Regions from separate parts of the Pantoea sp. Ep11b genome, predicted to be linked through region 3. Evidence: predicted binding sites of a transcription regulator. Region 3 holds the regulator's gene; each other region holds the start of a gene.
The links. The regulator CRP, encoded in region 3, controls carbon source genes, mostly activating them, when cyclic AMP is high. The targets are predictions, from matches to a motif close to ATGTGANNNNNNTCACAT.
Positions count from the first base shown of each region.

Region 1 (5,357 bases), 1.0 Mb from region 3:
CGACGGCAACGCCGGCCAGCTGCGCGGCTTTACCCACTTCCATCGCAATAATCTTCGAAACGCCCTGAATATCTTTGATCTCCGGCAGAACCGGACCTTCACCTTCGTTCACCAGTGGCGAGCAGTCGGCGAGCGCACGGCTGGCGGTCATCAGCATGGTGTCAGTCACGCGGCTGGCACCCGAGGCGATCACGCCCAGACCAATACCCGGGAAGATATAGGAGTTGTTGCACTGCGCAATCGGGTAGGTTTTACCATTCCAGCTCACCGGTGAGAACGGGCTGCCAGTGGCAACCAGTGCAGCACCGTCGGTCCAGGCAATGATATCGGCAGGTGTGGCTTCCACGCGTGATGTCGGGTTCGACAACGGCATCACGATAGGGCGGCTACAGTGCTTGTGCATCTCGCGGATAATCTCTTCGGTGAACAGGCCCGGCTGGCCGGAGACGCCAATCAGGATATCCGGTCTGGCATTGCGCACCACATCCAGCAGTGAGATAGAGTCGTTGGTGACATCCCAGTCCTGCAGGCTTTCGCTCTTCTGCACCAGCTTGCTCTGGAAATCGAGCAGGTTCGGCAGTTTGTCCGTGAGCAGACCAAAGCGGTCCACCATCAGAACGCGGCTGCGTGCTTCATCATCACTCAGACCTTCAGACTTCATCTGCGCGATGATCTGTTCCGCGATGCCACAACCGGCGGAACCGGCTCCCAGGAACACCACTTTCTGCTCACACAGGCGGCTTCCGGCGGCGCGACTGGCGGCGATCAGCGTTCCCACGGTCACGGCGGCGGTGCCCTGAATGTCATCGTTGAAGCAGCAGACTTCATCGCGATAGCGGTTCAGCAGCGGCATGGCGTTCTTCTGGGCAAAATCTTCAAACTGCAGCAGCACTTTCGGCCAGCGGCGTTTCACGGCCTGGATAAACTCGTTCACGAACGCGTCATACTCTTCGCCGGTGATGCGCGGATGACGCCATCCCATATAGAGCGGATCGTTCAGCAGCTGCTGGTTATTGGTGCCGACATCCAGCACCACCGGCAGGGTGTACGCCGGGCTGATGCCGCCACAGGCGGTATAGAGCGAGAGCTTACCGATCGGGATACCCATGCCGCCGATGCCCTGGTCGCCGAGGCCCAGGATACGCTCACCGTCGGTGACCACAATCACCTTCACATTCTGTTTGGTGGCGTTCTGCAGCATGTCTTCGATGCGGTCGCGGTTAGGGTAGGAGATGAAAACCCCACGCGCACGGCGGTAGATTTCAGAGAAGTGTTCACAGGCAGCGCCGACGGTCGGCGTGTAGATAATCGGCATCATCTCTTCGAGATGGTTATCCAGCAGGCGGTAGAACAGCGTTTCGTTGGTGTCCTGAATGTTTCGCAGGTAGACATGCTTATCGTTATTGTTTTTGAAGTCCTGGAACTGACGCCAGGCGCGCTTCGCCTGCTCTTCGATCGACTCCACCGCTTCTGGCAGCAGACCGTTGAGGTTAAATTCGTTACGTTCTTCGAGGGTAAAGGCGCTGCCTTTGTTCAGAAGGGGAAATTCCAGCAAAATCGGGCCAGCATAAGGGATATACAGCGGGCGTTTACTTTCGTATTCGAGTTCCATGCAGTGATGCTCCGGTTGCAGTGTTGTCTGGCGTCACGCCGGACAGGTAGCGCCAGTTTTTTTACTTCTCATAGTTCAGACTGCAGGCCCGGCAACGGCAGCGTGCCGCTGCCGAAAAATTCACGACCGTGCTGCCATCCCGCAACCTGAATTATTCAGAGTAATTTGTAATGACGTGAATTCTGGCGCCAGATCCTATGAAATTTCCCACAGAAATACAGCGTTTTTTCATAAAAGCTCACAAAAGTGTGGCCGCGCTGGCAGCGGGTTATGCTTTGTGCAGCGTCACCTGTAGCAGCTCACGGCAACCAAATGTCTCAAGCGTCGCCTGTGTGGCGGCGAACTGGCTTAACGTGGCATTTTCTGCTTCCGCCAGTACCGCTTTTTTTATCTGATGCACATCGCCACCCTGCATATTCAGCAGGACCAGCGCCGCCTGAAGCGGGGGAAAGCTCGGGTTAAACGCCGCGTTTTCGGCATAGCGACCGGCGACGATCGTGCCGTTTTCAGTCAGGAGCGCCACGCCTGCGTGTGACTGACTGTAAGGCGCGTGGCTGGTATTGGCTGCGGCCACCGCCGCCTGCACCAGCTCGTCGCCTGCGGCTTTATAACCATGATCCACCTCATCCATCAGGAAAGTGGTGATATCGAGATCACGCGGGCCAAACGCATCCGGCAGATAGTCGGCCAGCGTACTGACCGCACGTTGCGGCAGGCTGATCCGAATGGTGGTGCCGCTGTTCAGCTCGTTCATGAACTGACGGCAGTGGCCACACGGCGTGTAATTCACGGTGATGGTTTCTATCTGGCGTTCACCCCGCAGCCATGCGTGCGTAATGGCGCTCTGCTCGGCGTGCACCGTCTGCTGCATAGGGGTGCCGACAAACTCCATATTGGCCCCGAAGTACCAGTTGCCGCTCACGCCACGGGCGATCGCGCCGACGTTGAAATGGGAGACCGTGGCAACCGCACAGGCGGCCGCCAGCGGCAGCAGCGCCAGCGCCAGGGCATCGGCTTCCATCCGGGTCTGTTGCTGCAGCAGGGCGACCTGGTCGGCGCTGAGCACCGCCTGAAAATCGGGATCGTTCAGCAGGGGAGCGAGTGCGGTCTGCAGCGTTGACGGCAATGCCTCAAACGCAGAGAGGAAACGGGATTGCATGTGAGCCTCATTAAAGTCAGCAGGGCGATATGCCGGTCAACGGTTTATATGTGATCTACATCGCTCTGACAATGTAACCTGCGTTGCATGTTTCAACTTTGCGAGATCTCTCGCAAACTTTCAGCTTAAGCTGTGCAGCAACAGCGGGAAAATAAACGGTGCCAGAAGTGAGGTGATAATCCCGCAGATCACCAGCGCCAGCGAGCTGAAGGCCCCTTCCTGAAAGTCCAGTTCGGCGGCGCGCGCCGTGCCGAGCGCATGCGAGGCGTTGCCGATTGCCAGTCCTCGTGCTGCTTTCGATTTCACGCCGAGCAGATTCAGCACCATATGTCCGAAGACTGCGCCCAGCACACCGGCGATCAGCACGCAGATCGCACTGATGGCGGGAATGCCATGCAGCGATCCAGAGACGGCCATCGCGATAGGCGTGGTCACTGATTTGGGGACAATCGTGGCGGCAATTTCGGGCGTCGCGCCGAGCCACAAGGCAATGGCGGTGCCGGAGGTCATGGCGGTGAGGCTGCCGATAAAGCAGACGCCGATAATGGATTTCCAGCGGGCACGAATCTGGTGCATCTGCTCATACAGCGGCAGCGCCAGCGCCACCACGGCGGGCTGCAGGAGCTGATTGAGAATCTGGCTGCCCGCGAAATAGCGCGAATAGGGCAGATGCAGCAGCAGCAGGATCGGAATAATAATCGCCATCGCCACCAGCAGCGGGTTAAGCAGCGAAATTTTCAGCCAGATTGCCAGCCTGCGCGCCAGGAAAAAGGCGGCCAGCGTCAGCGGCAGCGACCACCATATTTCACTCATCGTCGGCGTCTCCTGCCGGGCGGCGGCTGTGCAGATGCTGGGCGCTGACACCCACAATCGAGAGCACCAGAAACGTGCTGACGACGCAGGAGATGACGATAGGCCCGAACTGGGCGCTCAGAATATCGGTGTAGCTCATCACCCCGACGCTGATTGGCACAAACAGCAGCGCCATATAGCGAATCAGCAGATGGCAGCCCGGTTTAACCCAGTTTACCGGCAGGATCTGTGAGGCCAGCAGTGCGAACAGGATCAGCATGCCCAGAATACTGCCGGGCAGTTTAATCGGCAGCAGGGCGGCGAGGCCGATGCCGGCGTACAGGCAGAGATAGATAATGATAAAGGCGCGAAGATATCGGCCGCAGACAGAGAGTAGGGTGCGCATGGCAGGCTCCTGTTTTTACTGCGTATCATCATACGCATTAACCGCTTAGCGTGCTAGCGATCACATTTACAGGGCAGGGTGACAGACAGAAGAACGAAGATTGTGCGCAGAGGAAGAGAGTGACCCTTTGCGCCTGCGGGCAGACGCAAAGGGTCAGGACAATACGTCACCGTGGTTTACGCGGCGGCGTGCAGCGGCTTACTTAACCGGCATGCCCGGAACGGCACCGCTGTCTACGGAAAGCACAAACAGATCTTTGCCGCCCGGTCCGGCGGAGAGCACCATACCTTCAGAGATACCGAAGCGCATTTTACGCGGCGCGAGGTTCGCCACGATGATGGTCATCTTACCGACCAGCACAGACGGGTCCGGGTAGGCCGCGCGGATGCCGGAGAAAATCTGGCGCTTCTCACCGCCCAGGTCGAGTTGCAGACGCAGCAGTTTGTCTGACCCTTCAACCAGTTCCGCCTGCTCAATCAGGGCAACGCGCATATCCACTTTGGCAAAGTCATCAATGGTGATGGTGTCACCAATTGGCGCGTCTGCCAGCGGACCGGTGACGGCTGGCGCATTCGCGGCGGCAGCATCCTCTTTCGACGCTTCAATCAGCCCCTCTACCTTCGCCATCTCAATGCGACTGTAGAGTGCTTTAAACGGCGCAACCTGATGATCGAGCAGTGGCTGTGCAATCGCATCCCAGCTCAGTTCGGTGTTCAGGAAGCTCTCTGCACGGGCGCTCAGTGAAGGCAGCACCGGCTTCAGCCAGGTCATCAGAATGCGGAACAGGTTGATGCCCATTGAGCAGATCGCCTGCAGATCGGCATCGCGGCCTTCCTGCTTCGCCACCACCCACGGAGCCTGCTCATCGACATAACGGTTTGCCAGGTCGGCCAGCGTCATGATCTCGCGGATAGCGCGGCTGTACTCACGGCTTGCCCAGGCTTCGCCAATCTTCTCAGAAGCCTCAACAAAGGTCTGATAGAGCGCCGGATCGGCCAGCTCAGAGGCCAGCTTGCCGTCGAAGCGTTTGGTGATGAAACCGGCGTTACGCGACGCCAGGTTAACCACTTTATTGACGATGTCGGCATTCACGCGCTGCACGAAATCTTCCAGGTTAAGGTCGATGTCGTCGATACGGGAAGAGAGCTTCGCCGCATAGTAGTAACGCAGGCTGTCGGCATCCAGATGCTGCAGCCAGGTGCTGGCTTTAATAAAGGTGCCGCGCGACTTCGACATTTTGGCACCGTTGACGGTGACATAGCCGTGTACGAACAGGTTGTTTGGCTTGCGGAAGTTGCTGCCTTCCAGCATCGCTGGCCAGAACAGGCTGTGGAAATAGACGATGTCTTTACCGATAAAGTGATAGAGCTCGGTAGTGGAGTCTTTGC
Region 1 covers NZ_CP160631.1:2,943,054-2,948,410, reverse strand. The annotation lists gene AB1748_RS13900 (NAD-dependent malic enzyme) at 1-1,612, opposite strand, end outside; gene cdd (cytidine deaminase) at 1,881-2,771, opposite strand; gene AB1748_RS13890 (CidB/LrgB family autolysis modulator) at 2,892-3,584, opposite strand; gene AB1748_RS13885 (CidA/LrgA family protein) at 3,577-3,969, opposite strand; gene metG (methionine--tRNA ligase) at 4,168-5,357, opposite strand, start outside.
Region 1: cdd (cytidine deaminase) is a predicted target of CRP. The motif match lies at 2,820-2,837, and genes of this name have one in related genera.

Region 2 (5,357 bases), 560 kb from region 3:
AACGCTCATAGGCCACCAGCGTCATCTTGGCGTCCACCACCACATCCTTGCCCTGCGGCAGACGCACAATCACATCCGGCTGCATCCTGCCCTGCTGTTCTGACTGGATGCTGACCTGCGTTTCATATTCGTAACCTTCCCGCAGCCCGGAGGCTTCCAGCACCCGGCTCAGTACCACTTCCCCCCAGTTACCCTGGATTTTGTTGTCGCCCTTCAGCGCCTTCGTCAGGTTAAGCGCCTCCTGCGCCATCTGCGCATTCAGCTGCTGCAGCTGGCGGATTTCGTGGGTCAGGGTATGGCGCTCGCGCGCCTCTGCGCCAAAGCTTTCATGCACCTGTCGACGGAAGCCATCCAGCTGCTCACGCAGCGGGCCGATCAGCCCGTTCAGGCTCTGACGGTTCTGTTCATCAACGCGACGGCCGCTGTTTTCGAAAATACGGTTGGCAAGGTTTTCAAACTGGGCGCTGAGACGCTGTTCGCTGTTGGTCAGCAGGCGCTGTTTCTCTTCTGCGGCGTAGCGGGTCTCTTCCAGACGAATGGTCACTTCGCGCAGCTCCGCTTCCTGCGCGCTGTTCACCTCCAGCTGATTGCGCAGTTCGCGATTAAGCTGTTCGCTTTCGTTACGCCAGTAATCGAGCTGCTGCAGCCGCTCGGTGGCCCCGCTCAGCGCGCCGTGAAGCTGACGCAGCTCCTGCTCGCGCTGCTGCGCCTGCTGCTGAAGCTGATCGATCTGCTGCTGCTGACGCTGTTGCGCCTCCTCCAGCAGACGACGCTCGGTCTGAAAACGGGCAACCAGATGACCGGCACGTAACTGTGCCAGCATCCAGCCAATCCCCGCCCCGGCAAGCGCCAGACAGGCGCTGATGATAATATGCTGATCCATGATTTCCCCCGACTCAGGCTGCTGAGGGAAAAGGTAGAGTCGCACTGTATGAATGTCCAGATAATTTTACCGGGATTCAGCGCCTTAGAGAGCCGCTACCAGTAGCCTTCCCGCCTGCCACTCGTCGATGAGAAAGAACGGCATGGGCAGCTGCCACTCGCCCTTGCTGACCTGCGCCAGATAGTGCCAGGTTCTCTCTCCGGCGGTGATTGCAACGCGCTGGCGGCTGCCATCCGCCGCCGCCGATTTACCGGTCATACTGGCAAACCCGGCATTGCTGCCCACATGGAAATGGGGCGTCTGCCAGCGTACGGGGGCATGGTCAGGCCAGGGACGGGCCTGATGAAAATGGAAAATTTCATCGTGGCTCAGAAGACTTTCACGCACCGTCGGCCATAGCGCCACCTTCAGGAAATACTGGTCGGTGAAGCGCTGGCTCCCCTGATACTGCGCAATGAAATCGCGCATCGCCTGCTCCACGTCCCGGAAGACGCCGTGACAGCCGCCCCACATGCCCGCCAGCAGCAGTTCGGTATGCGAGAAGTAATCACGCATATGGTGGAACCAGTAAGGCGAGGCGAGCCAGGCGTTAACCGCTGCGGCTTCCCGCTCCGAGAGCAGCGAGTCGGCATCGCGCACGATAAAGCGTTTCACCTGCGGATCGTCGAGCACCAGAAAACGCCACAGGGTTGGATAGAGCGTTTTCTCGTGCGACATATCGATCAGCCTGACGTGTGGCTGATCCAGACGCTGCCAGACATGCTGCGGCACGCTGTCGTCGAGATAGATAAGACAGCTCCAGCCGGGATAGAGCGCCGGTGCCACTTCCACGTTTTTAATTAAGGTTTCACAGTAGCGAGGCTGATCGCCATACAGAGAGAAGGCGATAACGTTCTGCTCTGGCTGGCTGAGATCGGCGGGTTCGGGCTGCGGGGCCGGAAACGCTGCGCGCTGCCCCTGACTGAAACGCGCATCCGAGCGCATCAGCGAGGCCAGCCCATACTGCGCTACCTCCTCGCGTTTATTCAGCCAGCCGCACACTTCGGTTAAGCCATCCAGCCAGGTTTCGGAGGCGGTGGCCTGCACCGCAGGTGGCGACTGAAGGATCTTCTGATAGGTTTTGTACGCTTTGGCATGCTGGCCCAGACGCAGCAGGCAGAGAGCATAGTCGCTCAGAACCTGCATCTGATTCGGCATTGACCGCAGCACCTCTTCACAGCAGCGGGCGGCCAGCGCATAGTCGCCCTGTTGCATGGCGGCGCGGAAACGTTCGGCACTGCGTTCCAGCCGCGCATGAAGTGCGGCGGGATTGAGGCCAGGGGCAGGACGTCGGGCAGGAAAGGTAGGGCGCATAAACATCCTCAGGTTCTACTGATGCTACGCGCCGTTAACGACCAGCAGCAGGTTCCGGGCCCGGAAAACCTGCTGCCTGACGCGACCGTTACAGCAAGCGACGCGCCGCTTCGACCACAATCTTCACTGCGTCACTTTCTGTCTGTTTCATCGTGACCGCATCCGGGATCTCTTTCTGAGTACGGTTCACAATCACGCCCGCCACCATGCCGGCTCGCAGACCCTGGCTGGCGCACATGGTTAACAGTGTAGCGGATTCCATCTCATAGTTGAGGACGCCCATCTCCTGCCACTCCTTCATCGATCCTTTGAAGCGACTGACTACCCGTCCTGAAACGGTGTCGTAACGCTCCTGGCCCGGATAGAAAGTGTCAGAGGAAGCGGTGATGCCAATATGGGTCTTCGCGCCACAGGCTTCTGCGGCCGCGACCAGGGCCGTGGTGCAACTGAAATCGGCCACTGCCGGGAACTCCATCGGTGCGAAGTGCAGGCTGGCACCGTCCAGGCGAACCGACGCCGTTGTCACCAGTACATCGCCGACGTTGATATGAGGCTGGATCGCGCCCGTGGTGCCGACGCGCAGGAAGGTCCGCACACCAAGCTGCGCCAGCTCTTCAACCGCAATGGAGGTGGAAGGACCACCGATGCCGGTGGAGCAGACGACAACGGGCTTGCCATCCAGTTTTGCCAGCCAGGAGGTAAATTCACGGTGTGAGGCGAGATGCGTGGCATCTTCCATCAGTCCGGCAATTTTCTTCACGCGCTCCGGATCGCCGGGCACAATCGCCAGGGTAGCGCCCTGCAGGTCGGCTTTAGTCAGGCCCAGATGGAAAACGTCAGACTGTGTCATTTTCAGACTCCTGTTAAGGGAAAGTATTGCGCCACTTTACGTCAGCACGCCCGATAAATATGTGACAGCTTTCACTTAAGAAAATGAAAGTTACATTTTTCAGAATTCAAATTGAGATAACCATCACATAAATACATCTTCTTTACCGGGACTGTGCGCAGCGAGGCTGTGCCAGCGTTAGCGCAATGTTAAAGAGTGGGAGGATTGTATTCGCTGCTGACCCTGTGGCCCGGTACCTGGCGCGCGCGGTTTACAGCCAGGCTATAGTTACCTGATTGCGCAATTGCTTGCACGGAGAGACTCATGAAACCCAGTGATAATATGGCACAAAAACCGGCGACGGACGGCTTTGCCGCTGCCGTGCAGCCCACCGCCGCCACCACCATTATGACCGATAGCCCGGCTATTCATGCGGGTGAAACCTCAGTGCCCAGCCAGGGCGAAAACATGCCAGCTTACTTCGCTAAGCCGCAGGGCGCAGACGGCCCACTGCCTGTTGTGCTGGTGGTGCAGGAGATCTTTGGTGTGCATGAACACATCCGGGATATCTGCCGCCGCCTGGCGCTGGAGGGTTATCTGGCTATCGCGCCTGAACTCTACTTCCGCGAGGGCGATCCGTCGGAATATCACGATATCCCGACGCTGTTCAGCGAACTGGTCAGCAAAGTGCCGGACAGCCAGGTGCTCTCCGATCTCGATCACGCCGCCAACTGGGCCGCACGTAACGGCGGCGACATCCGCCGCATGGGCATCACCGGTTTCTGCTGGGGGGGCCGCATCAGCTGGCTCTATGCCGCGCATAATCCCCAGCTGCGGGCCGCAGTCGCCTGGTATGGCCGACTGGTGGGTGAGCGCACCCTGAAGCAGCAGAAACACCCGATTGATATTGCTGTCGATCTCAATGCGCCGGTGCTGGGATTGTATGGCGGTCAGGATGAGGGGATCCCGCTGGAGAGCGTCGAGCAGATGCGTCAGGCGCTGCACGCCGCCAATGCCACCGCCGAGATCATCGTTTATCCCGAGGCGGGACACGCGTTTAATGCTGATTACCGGCCGAGCTACCATGCAGAATCCGCCCAGGATGGCTGGCAGCGGATGCTGGCCTGGTTCAGGCAGTATGGTGTTACCTCACGATAGATGAAAAACAGGGGCGCTTCTGCGCTCCTGTTTTTGACTGTCAGGCCGTCGGCTACACCCTCTCCCCGCGCAGGTTTTTCGCCGCCTGTACCATATTCGCCAGCGCCTGGCGCGTTTCCGTCCAGCCACGCGTTTTCAGACCACAGTCCGGGTTCACCCACAGCCGCGCTTCCGGGATGCGTTTCGCTGCCTTCAGCAGCAACGCTTCGATCTCCCCGACGCTGGGAATATTGGGCGAGTGAATATCATAGACGCCGGGGCCGATCTCATTGGGATAGTCGAAGTGTTCAAACGACGCCAGCAGATCCATGTCAGAGCGCGCGGTTTCAATGGTGATCACATCCGCATCCAGCGCCGCGATTGCCGCCATGATGTCGCTGAACTCGCAGTAACACATATGGGTGTGAATCTGGGTCTCATCCCGCGCCACGCCCGCCGTCAGCCGGAAAGCCTCCACCGCCCAGTTCAGATAACCGGCCCAGGCCGAGTGATGCAGCGGCAGACCTTCCCGCAGGGCGGGCTCATCAATCTGAATGATCCCGATACCCGCCTCCTGCAGATCGGCGACCTCATCCCGCAGCGCCAGCGCGATCTGTTTCGCGAGGGTTTCCCGTGGCACATCTTCACGCGGAAATGACCAGCAGAGGATCGTTACCGGACCGGTCAGCATGCCTTTGACCGGTCTGTCCGTCAGCGACTGCGCATAACGGGCCCATTCGACGGTGATCGGTGCCGGACGGCTGACATCGCCGATGATGACGGGCGGCTTCACGCAGCGCGAACCGTAGCTCTGCACCCAGCCATTGCGGGTAAAGGCAAATCCCTCCAGATGCTCGCCAAAATACTCCACCATATCGTTACGTTCCGCTTCACCGTGAACCAGTACGTCCAGCCCCAGCCGCTCCTGTTCGCGGATCGCCTGCCTGATATGCTCCGCGATGCCGGTGCGATAATGGCTGCTGTCGAGCCGCCCCTGCTTAAAGTCGAGGCGCAGGCGGCGAATCTCCGTGGTCTGTGGAAAAGAGCCGATGGTAGTGGCAGGCCAGGCGGGCAGGCGCAGTCGCTGATGCTGCAGGCGACTCCGCACCGGCCAGGCGCTCTGGCGTGTGCTCTGTTCGGGCGTAATGGCCTGCA
Region 2 covers NZ_CP160631.1:611,489-616,845, reverse strand. The annotation lists gene rmuC (DNA recombination protein RmuC) at 1-883, opposite strand, end outside; gene AB1748_RS02865 (tetratricopeptide repeat protein) at 968-2,236, opposite strand; gene udp (uridine phosphorylase) at 2,325-3,086, opposite strand; gene AB1748_RS02855 (dienelactone hydrolase family protein) at 3,390-4,223, shown strand; gene metE (5-methyltetrahydropteroyltriglutamate--homocysteine S-methyltransferase) at 4,276-5,357, opposite strand, start outside.
Region 2: udp (uridine phosphorylase) is a predicted target of CRP. The motif match lies at 3,198-3,215, and genes of this name have one in related genera.

Region 3 (5,357 bases):
CTCCACGACCGTCACCGGCCCCTCACTGATATTCTCCAGCTCATCCAGCAGATTAACCTGTGAGCTTGCCCCATCATATTCCAGCCGCTGCTGACACCGCTGCAGCGCGATTTCACAGGATTGCAGATAGCGCTGGGCCAGCGAGGCCGTGAGCATGGTGTGTTCGCGCGCCAGAATCGTCATCGCATTAATGTGCTCGACGATAAACTGGCTGTGCGTTACCCAGAGCCGCATATCTTTCAGATACTGGGCGTTGAATGCCGGCTCCTGCATCGCCTGATTCAGGGAGTTGAACAGTGCATTGTGCGCCTGATTCACCTGCACGCGCTGGTAGGCGAGTTTGTCGGGTGATTGCTCATCGCCCAGCAGCAGACGCAGCGCATCCTGATAGGTTTCCAGCGCATCATGCGCGTTCTGCCGCAGTAAGCCGCTCTGCCACTGCGGCCAGAGCCAGAGCATTCCGCCAAAAGCGATCAGACAGCCCATCAGCGTATCCATCAGGCGCGGCAGCAGAAACTGTGCGCCGTTCAGCGACAGCAGCTGCAGCGAATAAACGGCAGTCACCGTGAAGCCAATCATCGACCAGCCATAAAACTGACGGGTAAAGCGATAGCTGATAAAGGTAATCGCCAGCATGATCAGCAGCACCAGTGACTCCGGCACCGCCAGGCGCAGCGTAGCGGCCGCGATCACCAGCCCGGCAAACGTGCCCAGCGCCCGGTGCTGGATGCGGACACGGGTGGCGCTGTAGCCGTTCTGGCTGACGAACATGATGGTCATCAGGATCCAGTAGGGCTTGGGAATGTTGAAGAACAGCGCCAGTGCGCTGCCCAGCATCAGCATGACCGCAAAACGACCGGCGGTGCGCAGCGCCGAGGAGCGCAGGGAGAGATAGTTGCGCAGGGCAGGCAGCAGCGGCAGGCGGCGCTGGCGGTCGGCCATCAGGTCGCGCTGATAGAGCGGTTTCTGCGTGCGCAGGACCCGGGCAATCCGGTTGAAGTGATAGAGGCAGAAGTGCCCGACCGGGTTGTCGGGATGCTGCCAGGTGATTTTCTCCAGCGCGCCGAGCTGCTTGTCCATCGCAAAGCGTTCGGGTAACTGGTGATAAAGAATATTATCCGCCAGCACCCGCAGCCGGGCCGAGATAGTTTTGGCATTCCAGCGGATCACCGCTTCGGCGTGGCTCTGCTCCACCAGCTTCTGCACCTCTTCCGGCCGATGCAGGCTGACTGAGATATGCTCCTGCAGATCCAGCGCCACCTGAAAGGCGCGCGTCAGCCGCTTATGACTGTGGTCGCGGCTGGCCGACAGCATATGCATCTGCTGATAACAGGTGTTGATCAGGTCGACCACTTTCTGCTGGCGAGCCAGCAGCGGCGGCAGGGCCTTCTCCGGATCGGTCAGCTGTGTCAGCAGGGTATATTTGGCGTCGCAGTAGTTAGCCAGTTCGCGGTAGATCAGACTCAGGCTCTCGCGCATCGGCTGCTCTTTCCACAGCCAGAACCAGAACCAGTTAAACAGCCCATACCAGAGCGTGCCGCCGATATAGAGCAGGGGCGGAACATAGATCGGCATGCGACCCACCAGGCTCAGGGTAAAGATGGCGGCGATAAGGGTGCCGGGCAGCAGACGGCCATGCAGTGGACTGATCTCTCCGGTTACTCCGAGCAACAGCGACATGGCGAACAGGATCAGCGGCAGCGGCACCGCCTGCAGGGTGAGCCACTGGATCAGGAAGCTGCCGAGGGCAAACAGGCTGCCGCCCACGATCAGGCGTTTGAAGAAGCGTTTATGCGGGGTATCCAGACCAGCGATATTGCAGCAGGCGGGCACCAGCGAGAAGAGCAGGCCTTTTTGCAGGTCGCCCGCCAGCCAGCCCAGCGCCACCGGCAGGCAGAGCACCAGCGTTTGCCGCAGGGCGTAGTTCACTTCAGGGTGGTAGATTATTCGACGCCACATCGGCTCAGCACAAACAATAACGGCGTGATGTTGCCATCACGCCGTGGGTGACAGGAATCAGCGGGTGCCGTAAACGACGATGGTTTTGCCGTGTGCGGAGATCAGGTTCTGATCTTCCAGCATCTTCAGAATACGGCCCACGGTTTCGCGTGAACAACCAACAATCTGGCCAATTTCCTGACGAGTGATTTTAATTTGCATGCCGTCGGGATGCGTCATGGCATCTGGCTGTTTCGCCAGGTTAAGCAGGGTCTGTGCAATGCGCCCGGTCACGTCAAGGAAAGCGAGATTACCCACTTTTTCAGACGTGACCTGCAGGCGACGCGCCATCTGCGACGAGAGTCGCATCAGGATATCAGGGTTAACCTGGATCAGCTGACGGAACTTCTTATAAGAAATCTCTGCCACTTCACATGCGCTTTTCGCACGTACCCAGGCGCTGCGCTCCTGGCCTTCTTCAAACAGGCCAAGCTCACCAATAAAATCACCCTGATTCAGGTAGGAAAGAATCATCTCCTTGCCTTCTTCATCTTTAATCAGAACCGCAACGGAACCTTTCACGATGTAGTAAAGCGTTTCGGCTTTTTCACCTTGATGAATCAGCGTACTTTTGGATGGATACTTGTGAATATGGCAATGGGACAGGAACCATTCGAGTGTAGGGTCTGTTTGCGGTTTGCCGAGAACCATTCGCTATTATCCTCTGTTGTAATCGTGCCCAAAACACAGGGGGCAGTTTTCCCTGTCAGGCGGTGAAAGCTTCAAGCGTTTTCCATTTCAGGAAATTATTCGGGCCGCATCAGGCGCAGTGCGCATCATTCTTCCCGGCTTCGTCATCGGGTGACGAAAAATATTTTCAGCACTGTTTGTAGCACAGCTTAAGCCGACTGTCTTCTGTTGTCTCGCTTCAGCTACGGGCGGATTTCTCCGGATTGCTGTTTACCAGGGGAAAGCGTACTCTGACGACAAAACAGCATATTCCGGAGCAAAAATCATGCAGGCAAGAGTGAAATGGGTAGAAGGGCTGACATTCCTCGGAGAATCCTCATCGGGCCATCAGATCCTGATGGATGGCAATTCAGGGGATAAAGCGCCCAGCCCAATGGAGATGGTGCTGATGGCGGCGGGCGGATGCAGCGCAATCGACGTGGTATCAATTCTGCAAAAAGGCCGCAACGATGTGGCTGATTGTGAAGTAAAACTGACCTCAGAACGTCGTGAAGAGGCGCCGCGAATCTTTACGCACATCAACCTGCATTTTATCGTCAGTGGCAAAGCACTCCAGGATAAAGCGGTCTCACGCGCCGTCGATCTTTCGGCGGAAAAATATTGCTCGGTCGCCATCATGCTGGGTAAAGGCGTAACGATTACCCACAGCTACGAAGTGATTGAACTGTAATAGCCGCAGGATTTTTAACGTTGCCGGCACGCTGTTGTAAGACCGTGCCTGCACAGAGAACCGGGTCAGATCAGAAGGTCGCCTGAGCCAGTCCCTGACCGCTCGTCCCGCGCTGTCCCTGGCGGGGGACGCTTTCCTCTTCTGATCCGGTTCCCTGCGTGTTGAGCTTATGGGCTGCTGTCAGATCCTTTGTGTCCGGGTTTTGCCTGTAGCGACCTTCCTGAAGCCTGCGCATGCCGTCCCTTACTCTATCCGTTTGCCTTGCATCAGCCGCTTCACCAGCGGGCCCATAATTAACTCCATCGCCAGACCCATTTTGCCGCCCGGCACCACCAGGGTATTGATGTGCGAGATAAAGGAGCCCTGCAGCATCGCCAGCAGATAGGGGAAGTCGATATCCTCCAGCGCCTGGAAATGAATCACCACAAAACTCTCATCCAGCGATGGGATGGCACGGGCAGCGAACGGGTTGGAGGTATCTACGGTCGGGACACGCTGAAAGTTGATATGGGTGCGGGAGAACTGGGGCGTGATGAAGTTGATGTAATCCTCCATCGACCGGACCACCGAGTCCATCACCGCTTCACGGGAGTGGCCGCGCTCGCCGGTGTCGCGCACCAGCTTCTGGATCCACTCCAGGTTTACAATCGGGACCACGCCAACCAGCAGATCAACCTGCTCCGCCACATTGTGCTGCGCCGTTACCACACCGCCATGCAGCCCTTCATAGAAGAGAATATCGGTGTTCTGCGGCAGCGGCTGCCACGGCGTAAAGGTGCCTGGCACCTGATTCCACGGCACCGCCTCATCGTAAGTGTGCAGATATTTGCGCGACTGCCCCTGTCCGCTATAGCCATACTCTTTAAAGCTCTGCTCCAGCAGGCCAAAGTCATTGGCTTCGGGGCCGAAGTAGCTGACGTGGCGTCCTAAATCGCGCGCTTTACGAATCGCCATATCCATCTCAGGACGGGTAAAGCGGTGAAAGCTGTCGCCCTCCAGCTCCGCCGCATGAAGATCAAGCTGCTGAAAGATTTTGCGAAACGCCAGGCTGGTGGTGGTGGTTCCTGCACCACTGGAACCGGTCACCGCGATAATAGGATGACGTGCAGACATAGAGAAGCTCCCTGTGAGATCGGGTAACAGGCATTGTTAGCATGAAATGGCGGCGGGTGCATCAGCCACGAAAGGCGTTGCGCGGCATAATATTGACCGACTCATGCAGTTCTGACCATACCAGCACCACTTCACCGCTTTCCAGCTGACGTCGCACGTCCGCCACTTTGTCCAGCAGGCTGCGCTCCTGCTCGCCGTAGTCTGTGCCTTCGCGCAGCACAAAGGTTTCAATCAGGTTTTCAAGGGTCTCAGGCGAGACCTGTTGCCAGGGAATAATCACGAGATCAGTTATCCAGAAAAGGGGCGATCCACTGAGGGATGCGCTGTTCCAGCCACATTTCAGGCTGGCGTAATGTGCCGCCGACAAACCCTACGTGGCCGCCGTGTGATGTCAGTTGATACGTAATAGTGGCAGATAATTGACTGCTCTGCGGGATCACCTCATCACTCATAAAGGGATCGTCCCGGGCGTGCAGGATCAGCAGCGGTTTTTCTATCTGCTTCAGCCAGGGCATGGCGCTGGCCCGATGATAGTAATCTGCCGCATCCATAAAACCGTGGGCGCGCGCCGTAATCGCATCATCGAAGTCGCGCAGTCGCCGCAGCCCCTTGAGCTCTGCCAGATTCACCGGCAGCGTATCCGGCCAGGCGTGCAGCTTACGGCGGGCATTCTTCTTGAGCTGTGCCAGCAGATAGTATTGATAGAAGCGCGAAAAACCGCGTTCCAGTTTTACGCTGCAGGGCTCCAGCAGCAGCGGCGCTGAAACAATCACGCCAGCGTCGACCTCTGCGGCGGCGCCCTCCTGACCCAGCAGACAGCCCAGCATGTTGCCGCCCAGCGAAAACCCCACGGCGGCGGTAGGCACGCGGCCCCAGCGGGTGTGCA
Region 3 covers NZ_CP160631.1:51,199-56,555, reverse strand. The annotation lists gene AB1748_RS00380 (YccS/YhfK family putative transporter) at 1-1,959, opposite strand, end outside; gene crp (cAMP-activated global transcriptional regulator CRP) at 2,017-2,649, opposite strand; gene AB1748_RS00370 (OsmC family protein) at 2,954-3,358, shown strand; gene AB1748_RS00365 (phosphoribulokinase) at 3,602-4,471, opposite strand; gene AB1748_RS00360 (YheU family protein) at 4,533-4,751, opposite strand; gene AB1748_RS00355 (hydrolase) at 4,756-5,357, opposite strand, start outside.